DNA from 3 places in the Mesorhizobium sp. M0698 genome. Region 3 is predicted to be linked to each of the others. Evidence: predicted binding sites of a transcription regulator. Region 3 holds the regulator's gene; each other region holds the start of a gene.

Region 1 (4,205 bases), on a different contig from region 3:
GGCGTGACGCACATCATGGCGCCGGAGCCGATCGCCAACGCCAAGGTGAACTACGCTGTCCTTGGCCTTTCCTTTCTCTTCGAAGGCACCTCTTGGCTGGTGGCGCTGAAGGAATTCCGCCACCAAAAAGGCAGCCACGGCTGGCTTGAGGCGGTGCAGCTCAGCAAGGATCCGAGTGTCTACACCGTACTCTTCGAGGACAGCGCGGCACTTCTCGGCCTCGTTGTCGCCTTCGCCGGGATATCGGCGGCGGAACTGCTGGACATGCCGAAGCTCGACGGCGCCGCGTCGATCGGCATCGCGCTCATCCTGGGCGGGACCGCGATCTTCCTGGCGCGCGAAAGCAAGAGCCTGCTGCTCGGCGAGCCGGCCTCGCCCGAGGTGCAAACAGAGGTGCTGGCCATCGTCCAGCAGGACCCGGCGGTGCAACGGGCAAATGGCGTGCTGACGCTGCATATGGGTCCGCAGGAGATCGTCGCCGCTTTGAGCATCGAGTTCGAGGATCATTTGTCGGCGCCGGAGATAGAGACCTGTGTCGAGCGCCTCGAGACGCGGCTGAAAGCGGAGATGCCGGAGGTGACGCGGCTGTTCGTCAAGCCGCAGACCACCGGCACCTGGGAACGCCGGAGCAAGGCCTTGGCGGCGTCCGGAGGGGAACCGGCCTGAGGAAAATGGCTGCGCCATCGGGCAGTCCCGGTTATGATTGCGGGCAAAAGCTCCAGGAGGAACGAAGATGAAAATCGACGGCGCGTGTCATTGTGGCGCTATCACTTACGAGGCCGAAGTCGATCCGGAAAAGACCACCATTTGTCACTGCATCGATTGTCAGAAGCTAACCGGAACGGCCTTTCGCGTCACCGTGCCGGCGTCCGAGGACAATTACAGGATCACCAAGGGCACGCCGAAGATCTACATCAAGACCGGTTCGAGCGGCGCCAAGCGCGCCCAGGCATTTTGCGGTGAGTGCGGCTCGCATCTCTACGCCACGTCGGCGGGCGAGGGACCGAAGGTTTACGGTATCAGGGTCGGCACGGCACGGCAGCGCGAGCAACTGGTGCCGAGAAAGCAGATCTGGCACCGCTCGGCGCTGCATTGGCTGCCGGAATTCGAAGGCACAACCATCATCGAGGAGCAGTAGCGCCAGACCCGGGCGAAGCCTCCGGTTCCGGCGTAGCTCTCAATCGTCGCCTTCGACGACCCTTAGCCTCAACTGCCCGGTTTTCGAATCGGCGACGCGCGGGCTGCTTTCCGCTTTTGCTCCGCTGCCATTCGAACCAGCGGTGTCCTCCGCCGGCTGCACGCCAAACTCCAGCGCCTCGATCTTTTGTCCGCGCCTGGTCACCTTCGATGTCGAGACCAGAATGTCGTCGATATCCTTGGCCGATTGGCCGAAATGCGTCTGCAATTTGCGCACCCGCTCGTCGAGCCGGGAGACGTCTTCCATCAGCCGGATAACCTCGCCCTGGATCAGGTGTGCCTGCTCGCGCATGCGGGCATCCTTGAGGATTGCCTGGATGACCTGGATCGACAGCATCAAAAGCGATGGCGAGACGATGACGATCCGCGATCGATGCGCCTTTTGGACAACGGCCTCGAAATTCTCATGGATTTCGGCGAACACCGATTCTGAGGGCACGAACATGAAGGCGGTGTCCTGCGTCTCGCCCTGGATCAGGTATTTTTCGGAAATATCCCGGACATGCACCTCGATGTCGCGGCGGAAAGCCTGTGCAGCGGACTTCTGCAGGTCGGCGCCTTCGGCGGCACGGATGGCATTCCACGCCTCGAGCGGAAACTTTGCGTCGATGGCAAGCGACGGTGCGCCGTTCGGCATCTTCACCAGGCAGTCGGGCCGGCTGCCATTCGACAAGGTCGCCTGGAATTCATAGGCGCCGTGCGGCAATCCGTCGGCGACGATGGCTTCCATGCGCGACTGGCCGAAGGCGCCGCGCGTCTGCTTGTTGGAAAGGATCGCCTGCAATTGCACGACCTGGCCGGCCAGCGACTGGATGTTGCCTTGCGCGATATCGATGACCGCCAGCCGTTCCTGCAGCTTGGCGAGGCTCTCATGCGTCGATCTCGTCTGCTCGGTCATGGTCTGGCCCAGGCGGCCGGTCATGGCATCGAGACGCTGGCCGATCGACTGTGTCAGTTCCGCCTGGCGCGCCCCGAACACTTCGGCGATGGCGCCCATGCGGCCCTGCATTTCCGCCTGGCTTGCCAAGATACCAGCCATCCGCACCTCGGCGTCGCGGGCGTGGTCGGCGGCTTCGGCGGCCGCCACTGCACGCGCCTTGGCCGATCGCCAGAGCGCAACGACGAGCGCCACGAACAGGCCGAGGAACAGCATTGCGCCGAAACCCAGGGCTTGGCCGAGCGTGATCGTGGTGGCGCCGAGGCGGGCGACAGGTTCGGACAGGATGGTGGCCAGATCGTTCATGTCGACAGCATAGATGATTCGGTCTGCCGGCACAGATCAAAACGTGAACGACCCGAAGGCGCCCCGGTTGACGCTTTTCCTGCGAGGTCTTAGGTGAGACGCCATGTCGATCAAGCCGCTTATCATCCTCCCCGATCCCGTCCTGCGCCAGGTTTCAAAACCGGTCGAGCGTGTCGACGGCGATCTGCGCAAACTGGCCGGCGACATGCTGGACACCATGTATGACGCGCCCGGTATCGGCCTCGCGGCGATCCAGGTTGGCGAACCCTTGCGCATGCTGGTGATCGACCTGGCCAAGGAGGACGAGACGCCGGCACCGCACGTCTTCATCAATCCCGAAATCCTCGAAAGCTCCGACCAGCGTTCGGTCTACGAGGAAGGCTGCCTGTCGATCCCGGATTACTATGCCGAGGTCGAGCGTCCGGCGGCGGTGCGGGTGAAGTTTCTCGACCGCGACGGCAAGCTGCAGGAGATCGAGGCCGAGGGGCTGATGGCGACCTGCCTGCAGCATGAAATCGACCACCTCAACGGCGTGCTGTTCATCGATCACATCTCCAAGCTGAAGCGCGACATGGTGGTCAAGAAATTCAAGAAGCTCGCCAGGGACAAGGCGCCGGGCAAGATGGTGGGGTAGGCGTCGACGAAATGCCCCTGCGTGTCATCTTCATGGGTACGCCTGAATTCTCCGTGCCGACGCTGCGGGCGATTGCCGGGGCCGGGCACGGGTTGACGGCCGTCTACACGCAGCCGCCGCGCGCCGGCGGCCGGCGCGGGCTCGAACTGACGCCGTCGCCGGTGCAGCGCGAGGCGGAGCGGCTTGGCATCGAGGTGCGGTCGCCGGTGTCGCTGAAGAGCGAGGCGGAGCAGGAGGCGTTCCGCGCCTTGCGCGCCGACGTCGCCGTGGTCGTCGCCTACGGATTGCTTCTACCCAAACCCATTCTCGAGGCGCCGCGGCTCGGTTGCCTCAACGGTCACGCATCGCTGTTGCCGCGCTGGCGCGGCGCTGCCCCTATCCAGCGCGCCATCATGGCCGGCGATACCGAAACGGGCATTATGGTGATGCGGATGGAGGAAGGCCTCGACACCGGGCCGGTGGCAATGGTTGAAAAATGTCCCATTGGACCCGACATGACGGCCGGCGATCTGCACGACCGGCTGATGGTCCTCGGTGCTGCGCTGATCGTGCAAGCGCTCGAACGGCTGGAGCGGAATACGCTGACATTTACCACACAGGCGGAGGTGGGGGTGACCTACGCCAAGAAAATCGATAAATCGGAGACTCGCATAGACTGGCTGCGACCTGCCGGCGACGTGCACAACCAGATTCGCGGCCTGTCGCCCTTTCCCGGTGCATGGTGCGAGGCCGAAATCGGCGGCCACGTGGAACGGCTGAAACTGCTTCGCTCGACGCTCTCGCAAGGCGCCGGCGAACCGGGAGGAATTCTCGATGACCGTCTGACGGTCGCCTGCGGGTCAGGCGCGATCAGGCTGGTCGAAGTTCAACGTGCGGGCGCAAGGCCCATTGCCGCGCAGGAGTTTCTGCGCGGGGCCAAGCTCGAAAAAGGAATGAAATTGTCATGAGCATGATGTCCATACGCGCGGCGACGCCGCGGGACCGCGAGGCGATCCGCCTTGTCGAAGAACACGCGTTCGGCCAGCAGACGGAGGCCGGATTGGTCGACGCGCTGGTCACCGGCGGTGATGCCGTCGTCGAACTGGTGGCGGACGAAGACGGGCAAGTGGTCGGCCATATCCTGTTTTCACG
Region 2 (4,205 bases), on a different contig from region 3:
ATGCGCTCGAAGGCGAGGTCGTCTGCGCCTTGCGCGACGACGCGGAAAAAGGCCAGCGCATCGCGGATTTCGAGGCGCTCGTAGAAGCGCGGGCCGCCAATGACGCGGTAGTTGAGGCCGAGCGTGACGAAGCGGTCCTCGAATTCGCGCATCTGGAAGGACGCGCGGACGAGGATCGCCATGTCGTTGAGATTGTGCTTCTGGCGCTGATAGGCCTCGATGGTCTCGCCGACGGCGCGGGCCTCCTCTTCGGAATCCCAGGCGGCATGGACATGCACCTTCTCGTCGTCCTCGGCGATCTTTTCGGTGAACAGCGTTTTGCCGAAGCGGCCCTCATTGTGGGCGATGAGGTGGGAGGCGGTGCCGAGGATGTGCGCGGTCGAGCGATAGTTGCGCTCCAGCCGGATGATGGTGGCGCCGGGAAAATCCTTGTCGAAGCGCAGGATGTTGTCGACCTCGGCGCCGCGCCAGCCATAGATCGACTGGTCGTCGTCGCCGACGCAGCAGATATTTACGGTGGACAGGCGCGGGCTTCCCTCCCCCTTGAGGGGAGGGTGGCCGGGCGAAGCCCGGTCGGGTGGGGTCCGTGCGGCAGTGCTCGACCTACCGGCGGCAGTGCTCGACGCTCTAGCGGTGCGTTCTGCGGCAACCCCCCCCGCCCGCTTCGCGGGCACCTCCCCCTCAAGGGGGGAGGATTGCGGCCGCTGTGCCAGTAGGCGCAGCCACATGTATTGCGCGGTGTTGGTGTCCTGATACTCGTCAACGAGGATGTAGCGAAAGCGCTTGTGGTATTCCTTCAGCACGTCCGGATTGGCGCGGAAGATGCGGATCGGGTGGCACAGGAGATCGCCGAAGTCGCAAGCGTTCAGCGTTTTCAGCCGCTCCTGGTAGGCCTTGTAGAGCTCGCGGCCCTTGCCGTTGGCGAAAGCACGGGCATCGCCCTCGGGGATGTCGGCGGGGCCAAGGCCCTTGTTCTTCCAGCCGTCGATCATCTGGGCGAACTGCTTGGCCGGCCAGCGCTTGTCGTCCAGCCCTTCGGCCTGGATGAGCTGCTTGATCAGTCGCACGACATCATCGGTGTCGAGAATGGTGAAGTCGGATTTGAGCCCGGCCAGCTCGGCATGTCTGCGCAGCAGCTTCACTCCGATCGAGTGGAAGGTGCCGAGCCACGGCATGCCCTCGACATTGCCTTCGCCGATCAACAGGCCGATGCGCTGCTTCATCTCGCGCGCCGCCTTGTTGGTGAAGGTGACGGCGAGGATCTGCGAGGGGAAAGCCTTGCCGGTGGCAAGGATGTGAGCGATGCGGGTGGTGAGCACCCGCGTCTTGCCGGTGCCGGCGCCGGCCAGCACCAGAACCGGGCCTTCGGTGGTTTCCACCGCCAGCCGCTGCTCGGGGTTCAACCCCTTGAGATAGTCGGGCGCATTGTTGTGGCCGCTGCGGGCAGCCATGGCGCGCGCGGCAATGCCCGACGGGGCCACGGGCCGCGCGTTCGGTTCGTCAAAAAAGGGCATGTCTTCCGAAAAGCCGGACATCTCTCCCCGAATGTAGTGATTCGGCAGCGAAAGGCCAGAAGTGTCTCCGTTTTGTTCTCTGTCCAGCCGGTAGACTCACAATCTGAATGGGTCCGCTAACCAAAACGCCGGGCTTGCGATGGGCCGGCGCCGTAAAACGCCGAGCTTGCTTGACAGGGGAGGCGGGCCGGAGAAAGTTGCGTGGGGGCAGGAACGCAATGCGGGGTTGCCCATGGACGCGTCGCGGAGCGCACCAGTCGAAGGAGCACCGTCTTGGCTGTGGTCATCACCTCCCTGATCCTTTTCCTCATCGGCCTGGCGGTTGGCGGCGGCGGCATCTGGCTCGTGACGCTGGGGGGCAGCTGGTATTACGTCATCGTCGGTCTAGCTTTCCTTGTCGCGGCCTGGCTGCTCTACAGGCGCAGATCCACGGCGCTGTGGCTCTACGCGGCGATCGTGCTCGGCACGCTCGCCTGGGCGGTCTGGGAGATCGGCTTCGACTGGTGGGAGCTCGGCCCGCGCGGCGGCATCATCGTGCTTGTCGCGCTATGGCTGTTGACGCCATGGGCGCGGCGCGGGCTTACCGGTCCCGACGGACGCGCACCGCTTATCCTCGCCGTGCTGGCATCGCTTGCCGTCGCCGGCTATTCGATGACGACCGATCCAAAGGATATTACGGGTGAACTCAACACCGACAAGGTGACGCCGACGGCCGATCTCGGCGGCAACGTGCCGGCTGGCGAATGGCACTATTACGGTCGCACGCAATATGGCCAGCGTTATTCGCCGCTCGACCAGATCACCGCCGAAAACGTTGCCAATCTGCAGCCGGCCTGGACCTATCGCACCGGCGACGTGAAAGGGCCCGACGACATCGGCGAGACGACCTATCAGGTGACGCCGCTAAAAATCGCCGACACGCTCTACATCTGCACGCCGCATAATTTCGCCATCGCCATCGATGCCGCGAGCGGTAAGGAGAAATGGCGCTTCGATCCGCAGGTCAAGCTCAACAAGGACCGCCAGCACCAGACCTGCCGCGGCGTGTCCTATTATGCCGATGCCAAGGTCGCCGCTGGCCAGCCCTGCGCCACACGCATCTACCTGCCGACATCCGACGCCCGGCTGATCGCGCTCGATGCGGCGAATGGCCAGGTCTGCCCGACTTTCGCCGAAGGCGGCACGCTGAACCTGCTCGCCAACATGCCATATCCGAAGCCGGGCTATTATTATTCGACCTCGGCGCCGCTGATCGTCGCCAACAAGATCATCGTCGGCGGCGCGGTCAACGACAATTATTCGACGCAGGAGCCGTCCGGGGTCATCCGTGCCTACGATGCCGACACCGGCGCGCTGTTGTGGAATTGGGATTCCGGCAATCCGGACCAGACGATGCCGCTGCCGCCGGACCAGACCTACACCAACAACTCACCCAACATGTGGTCGACGGCGAGCGTCGACGAGAAGCTCGGGCTGCTTTATGTGCCGCTCGGCAACAAGACGCCGGACCAGCTCGGCGCCGGGCGCAGCGCCAATGACGAGAAATTCTCCTCGTCGATCACCGCGCTCGATCTCAACAGCGGACAATTGCGCTGGGTGCGGCAGACCGTGCACCACGATCTCTGGGACATGGACGTGCCGGCGCAGCCGACGCTGGTCGACATCACCACGGAAAGTGGCATGGTGCCGGCGCTGGTCGGGCCGACCAAGCAGGGCGACCTCTATGTTCTCGACCGGCGCAGTGGCGAGCCGATCGTTCCGGTCAAGGAAGTACCGGCGCCGGGCGGCGCGATCGAGGGCGACCATACCTCGCCGACGCAGCCGCTCTCGGATCTCAGCTTCAGTCCGAAACCGCTGACCGGCGCCGACATGTGGGGCATTACCATGTTCGACCAGCTGGCCTGCCGGATCGAGCTTCGGAAGTTGCGCTATGAGGGCCGCTACACGCCGCCGTCGCTGCAGGGCTCGCTGATCTACCCCGGCAATTTCGGCACCTTCAACTGGGGCGGCGTGGCAGTCGATCCGGTCCGGCAGGTGATGTTCGGCATGCCGACATACCTGGCGTTCATCTCCAAGCTGGTGCCGCGCGCCGACGTGCCGCCGCCCGGCGACACCAAGGGCAGCGAACAGGGCCTGAACCGCAATGACGGTGCGCCTTACGCAGTCATATTGAAGCCGTTCCTGTCGCCGCTCGGCATTCCCTGCCAGGCGCCGCCCTGGGGCTATGTGGCGGGTGCCGACCTTCGGACCGGCAAGATCGTCTACAAGCATCGCAACGGCACCGTCTACGACATGACGCCATTGCCGCTGCCATTCAAGGTCGGCGTGCCCGGCATTGGCGGGCCGATGATCACTGCCGGCGGCGTCGCCTTCCTCGGTGCGGCGGTCGATGACTATGTGCGCGCTTATGACCTGACGACCGGCAAACAGCTTTGGCAGGCGCGGCTGCCGGCGGGCGGGCAGTCGACACCGATGACCTACACGGTAGCCGACGGGCGCCAGTTGGTCGTCATCGTTGCCGGCGGCCACGGCTCGGTCGGTACCAAGCCGGGCGACTATGTGATGGCCTATACGCTGCCGAAATAGAGAAGTTCCTTCATAGCCCGAGATGCCCTTTCAGGTCGGGTACCGATGCAAGTACCTCATTGGTCAGCTGCGGGCCGGCGGCTGTCTCGGCCTGCTGGACCAGCA
Region 3 (4,205 bases):
CGCCATTCAGATATTTGTAGGTGCAGCCAACGGCAAAATCGGCGTTTGCCTTGTCGAGCTCGACTGGCATCGCGCCAGCGGTGTGGCAGAGATCCCAGACGATCATCGCCCCGGCTTCCTGAGCCCTGCGCGTCAGCGCCGGCATGTCGCGCAGTTCGCCCGACTTATAGTTGACGTGGTTGACCAGCACCACGGCGGTGCGTTCGTCGATCAGCTCTTCGATGGTCGGCGCGTCGACCCCCGAGAGGCGCAGCAGCGTATCTTTTCGCGTCGAAACCACACCCTCAGCCATGTAGAGGTCCGTCGGAAAACTATCGCCCTCGGCGACGATGACCTGCCGCTCCGGTCGCATGGCCATGGCGGCGTGCAGCAGCTTGTAGATGTTGACCGATGTCGTGTCGCAGACCACCGTCTGGCCGGCCGCGGCACCGATCAGGCGCCCGAGCTGGTCGCCAAGTTCAAGCGGCATGTTGAACCAGCCGGCCGTGTTCCATGCGCGGATGAGATCATGCGACCATTCTTCGGTCGCGGCCTTGTGCAGTTCATCGAAAGCGGCACGTGAAGCAGCTCCTAGCGAATTGCCGTCGAGATAGATCACTCCTTGCGGCAACACAAAGCGGTCGCGCATCGCGCGCAACGGATCCGCGGCATCCATCGCCTTTATGGCCACGAGATCGGGAATTCCTGTCATGATTTGTCTGCTCCCCCAAGATCCAACGCAACGCCGGACACGCATCGACTGTTCTTCCATTACCTGGTTGCGCGCAGCAAGGCTCCACCGGCGAGAAGCAGCCTGACCAGGCGGTGGAAACCGGGACTTAACCCGAGGTTGGCGTTTTGAATTCGTTTCGTTCACGGTGCATTGACCAGACCGCACAGTCGATACGGGTTCAATTCCGTGCCTTTTGCCGACCGACGGCCGATGTCAGTGCTGCCTTCTGGGAAGCCAGAAGGCGCAAACGAAAGCAGAATCAAGGGGATGACGCTCGCGACGGTGAAAATGCGGCATTCCGGTAGGGGCGTGGTTTGTTTCCCAAGCCTTAACGCATTCATTAAACTTTAAACAGTTGCGGAACACAACTGGAACAGATAGTGTTTGTTCTGGGTTTGTTTTTCTGATTCTGTTGGGGGTCGCTATGCTGACACGCAAACAACACGAACTGCTTATGTTCATCCACGAAAGGTTGAAGGAAAGCGGTATTCCGCCCTCCTTCGACGAGATGAAGGAGGCGCTCGACCTGGCTTCCAAATCGGGAATCCATCGGCTGATTACGGCGCTGGAGGAGCGCGGCTTCATTCGCCGTTTGCCCAACCGGGCCCGTGCGCTGGAGGTGCTGCGCCTGCCTGACTCGATCGCCCCCGGCCTCAATGCGGCACGCAAGTTCTCGCCGAGTGTCATCCAGGGTAGTCTTGGGCAAGGCGCCCCTCGGCAGGGCAAGCCGACATCGTCGCGCGTCCCTGCAGCCGGCAATGACGACGATGTCGTCGCCGCCGTTTCGATCCCGGTGATGGGCCGCATCGCCGCCGGTGTGCCGATCGATGCCATCCAGCACCAGACGCATTCGATTTCGGTGCCGCCGGATATGATCATGGGCGGCGAGCATTATGCGCTCGAGGTCAAAGGCGATTCGATGATCGAGGCCGGCATTTTCGACGGCGACACGGTGATCATCCGCAATGCCGATACGGCGAGCCCCGGTGAGATCGTGGTGGCACTGGTCGACGAGGAGGAAGCGACGCTGAAGCGGTTCCGCCGCAAGGGCGCCTCGATCGCCCTGGAAGCCGCCAATCCGGCCTACGAGACGCGCATCTTCGGACCAGACAGGGTCAAGGTGCAGGGCAAGCTCGTCGGACTGATCCGCCGCTACTGAGCTCCGCCCTTGGCGCCGGCTTTGGGGTTGTCGGCCCTGCGGTATGGCGGCAGGCCCCGTGCCGCGCGTGAAAATTTCCGCTGCACGTGCCAGGGCCGGTATGATTTTTCGACCGCGAAACGGATTTCGGCGCGCGTTGCCGCTTGTGGATCGAAGTAGACGGCGGCACTTCCCGCGCGCGCCAGTTGCCGTTTGGTGACGACGAGGACCAGCCGGTCGTAGTAGCAGGGGTTATGGGCGGTGGCGTCGTCGATGACGATCAAGCTGGCAAAGGCGCAGGCTGGCCGCGCAGTATCGCGGTCCTTGGCTTGCGCGATGATCGCGCCGGATGGATGCCTGGCAAGGCAGAGGCCGTCCGTGCAAATGAACGGCATGCCCGGCGGTAGGTCGGCCGGATCGGCAATGTCGAATTGCGGGTCGTTCTTTCCAGGTGTTTCCGGCGCGACGATAGCCTCTGATGTGAGCGCGCGTTTCCAATTGTCGATGGCGAACTCATTCGGGCGTGCCCGGTTGACCGCGAGTTCACCGCTGCCGATCGGCAGCGCCACCAGCCGTGCGTCCTCCGAGACCAATACGTCGGGTATGCGTGTCTGCGTTGTCGTCAGCAAGCCGGCGAGCGCAAAAGGAAGTGCCGCCAGCCGCAGCCACGTCGTCGCCATGCTGGCAATGACGAGGGCGATCGTCACCAGAAGGACGGATCTCAGCGAAATCAGCCCGACCGCATCGATCGGCGAGCGCTCCGAGATCCACCCGGACAGGGCGATCATCGCCGTCAGCCCCTTGCCCATGACATAGAGGAAAGGGCCATCCGCACCGAACGGCATCGCCAGCGCGCTGAGAACGGCGAAGGGCATGACGACCAGTGAGACGATGGGCATGATGGCCAGATTGGCGAACAGGCTGAGCGGCGCCACGCGCTGGAAATGCCATATGGCGAAAAGCGCCGTGGCGCTCCCTGCAATGATCGATGTCATCGCCAGACCGCACATGCCCAGCAGGACCTTTCGAGTGGCAAAGCGTAGCGGCGACCGCCGCGGCGGCGGCGTGGTGGCCCTGCCGGCGCGGTAATCGGACCAGCCTGCATAGGCGCCGACAAGGGCCGCCGTCGCGGCGAAGGACATCTGGAAACTCGGACCGACCACCTCGTGCGGCGACACCAGGATGACCGCGATGGCCGAGATCGCCAGGTTGCGCATGGTGAGCGCGGCCCGGTCGAACAGCACGGCGATAAGCATCACCGCCAGCATGATGAAGCTGCGTTCGGCCGCCACGACAATGCCGGAAAAGACGAGGTAGGCCGCAATCGAAAAAAGCGCGGCGGCCGCGGCATATTTCTTGACCGGCCGTCGCGATGAGAAATCGGGAAACAGCGCAAAGGCACCCCGCAGCAGCGCCATGATGGTGCCGGCGACCAACGCCATATGCAGCCCCGAGATGGAGATGATGTGGTAGATGCCGGTGCGCCGCATCGCTTCGTTGATCTCCTCGGGAATGCCGGCGCGCACGCCGACGATCAGCGCAGCAGCAATTTCGCCCTCGGCACCGCCGATGCGGCTGCGGATATGGTCGGCGATGGATTCGCGCGCGTCTTCGATCGCGGAAGAAAGCTGCGCGCCAAGCGGCATGCTGCCCGACGACACGACTTTCGGATTGCCAAGAAAAAAGCCGCTGCCGCCGATACCGGCGAAATAGCTGTCGAAGGAGAAATCATAGCTGTCGGGCCGCACCGGGCCGGTCGGCGGCAGCAGCCGCACATAGCCGGTGATCTCGGAACCGGCGGTCAGCTCAGCCGGTATCTTCATCGCCGAAACGCGGACCCGTTCCGGCATGTAGCGCAGTGTCGGCCTGGCCGTTGAGATCACATCGATTGTCAGCCTGATGCGGCCGCTCGCCATGGGCTCGTACGATACGACGCGACCCGTCAGCCGCGTCGAGATTTCGGAGCCGAGCATATGCGTTCCGACACGCCATGTCTCGAACTTGGCGGCAAGTACGCCAAGCGCGCAGAGCAGCGCCACCATGAAGCACAGGCGCGTCCTGGGCCATGACCGCGAGACGACGGCACAAAGGGCCGCGAGGAGCGCGATTGCGATCGGCTGTGGAAAGGCCGGCTCCACCGACAGCCCGAAATATACGACCACCCCGCATGCGAGGAACACCGGCACCAGCAGGAAGGCGATGCCGCGGTCGAGTTCCAGACCGGCTGCCGTGGTTACGCTGTTGCGGATACGGGACGGTGACGGGAGGCGGAAACGCCTGGGCAGGCGTACGATGGGCTCGCCCGCGGGCACGAGAACCGTTGCTGGGTCGCTGGCCGGCAGCGACGGAGCATCG

Evidence for each region. Region 3 encodes LexA, which represses DNA repair genes until DNA is damaged. Its sites were predicted from a motif close to TGTTCNNNNTGTGTTCNG; they were not measured.
Region 1: NKI16_RS08170 (DNA recombination protein RmuC) is a predicted target of LexA. The motif match lies at 2,473-2,490, and genes of this name have one in related genera.
Region 2: NKI16_RS01625 (ATP-dependent helicase) is a predicted target of LexA. The motif match lies at 1,577-1,594, and genes of this name have one in related genera.

The regions. Positions count from the first base shown of each region.
Region 1 covers NZ_JAMYPQ010000003.1:102,128-106,332, forward strand. The annotation lists gene NKI16_RS08160 (cation diffusion facilitator family transporter) at 1-666, shown strand, start outside; gene NKI16_RS08165 (GFA family protein) at 734-1,138, shown strand; gene NKI16_RS08170 (DNA recombination protein RmuC) at 1,178-2,440, opposite strand; gene def (peptide deformylase) at 2,544-3,074, shown strand; gene fmt (methionyl-tRNA formyltransferase) at 3,092-4,021, shown strand; gene NKI16_RS08185 (GNAT family N-acetyltransferase) at 4,018-4,205, shown strand, end outside.
Region 2 covers NZ_JAMYPQ010000001.1:318,730-322,934, forward strand. The annotation lists gene NKI16_RS01625 (ATP-dependent helicase) at 1-1,535, opposite strand, end outside; gene NKI16_RS01630 (glucose/quinate/shikimate family membrane-bound PQQ-dependent dehydrogenase) at 1,788-4,100, shown strand; gene NKI16_RS01635 (hypothetical protein) at 4,111-4,205, opposite strand, start outside.
Region 3 covers NZ_JAMYPQ010000011.1:170,827-175,031, forward strand. The annotation lists gene kynU (kynureninase) at 1-691, opposite strand, end outside; gene lexA (transcriptional repressor LexA) at 1,137-1,871, shown strand; gene NKI16_RS21860 (ComEC/Rec2 family competence protein) at 1,865-4,205, opposite strand, start outside.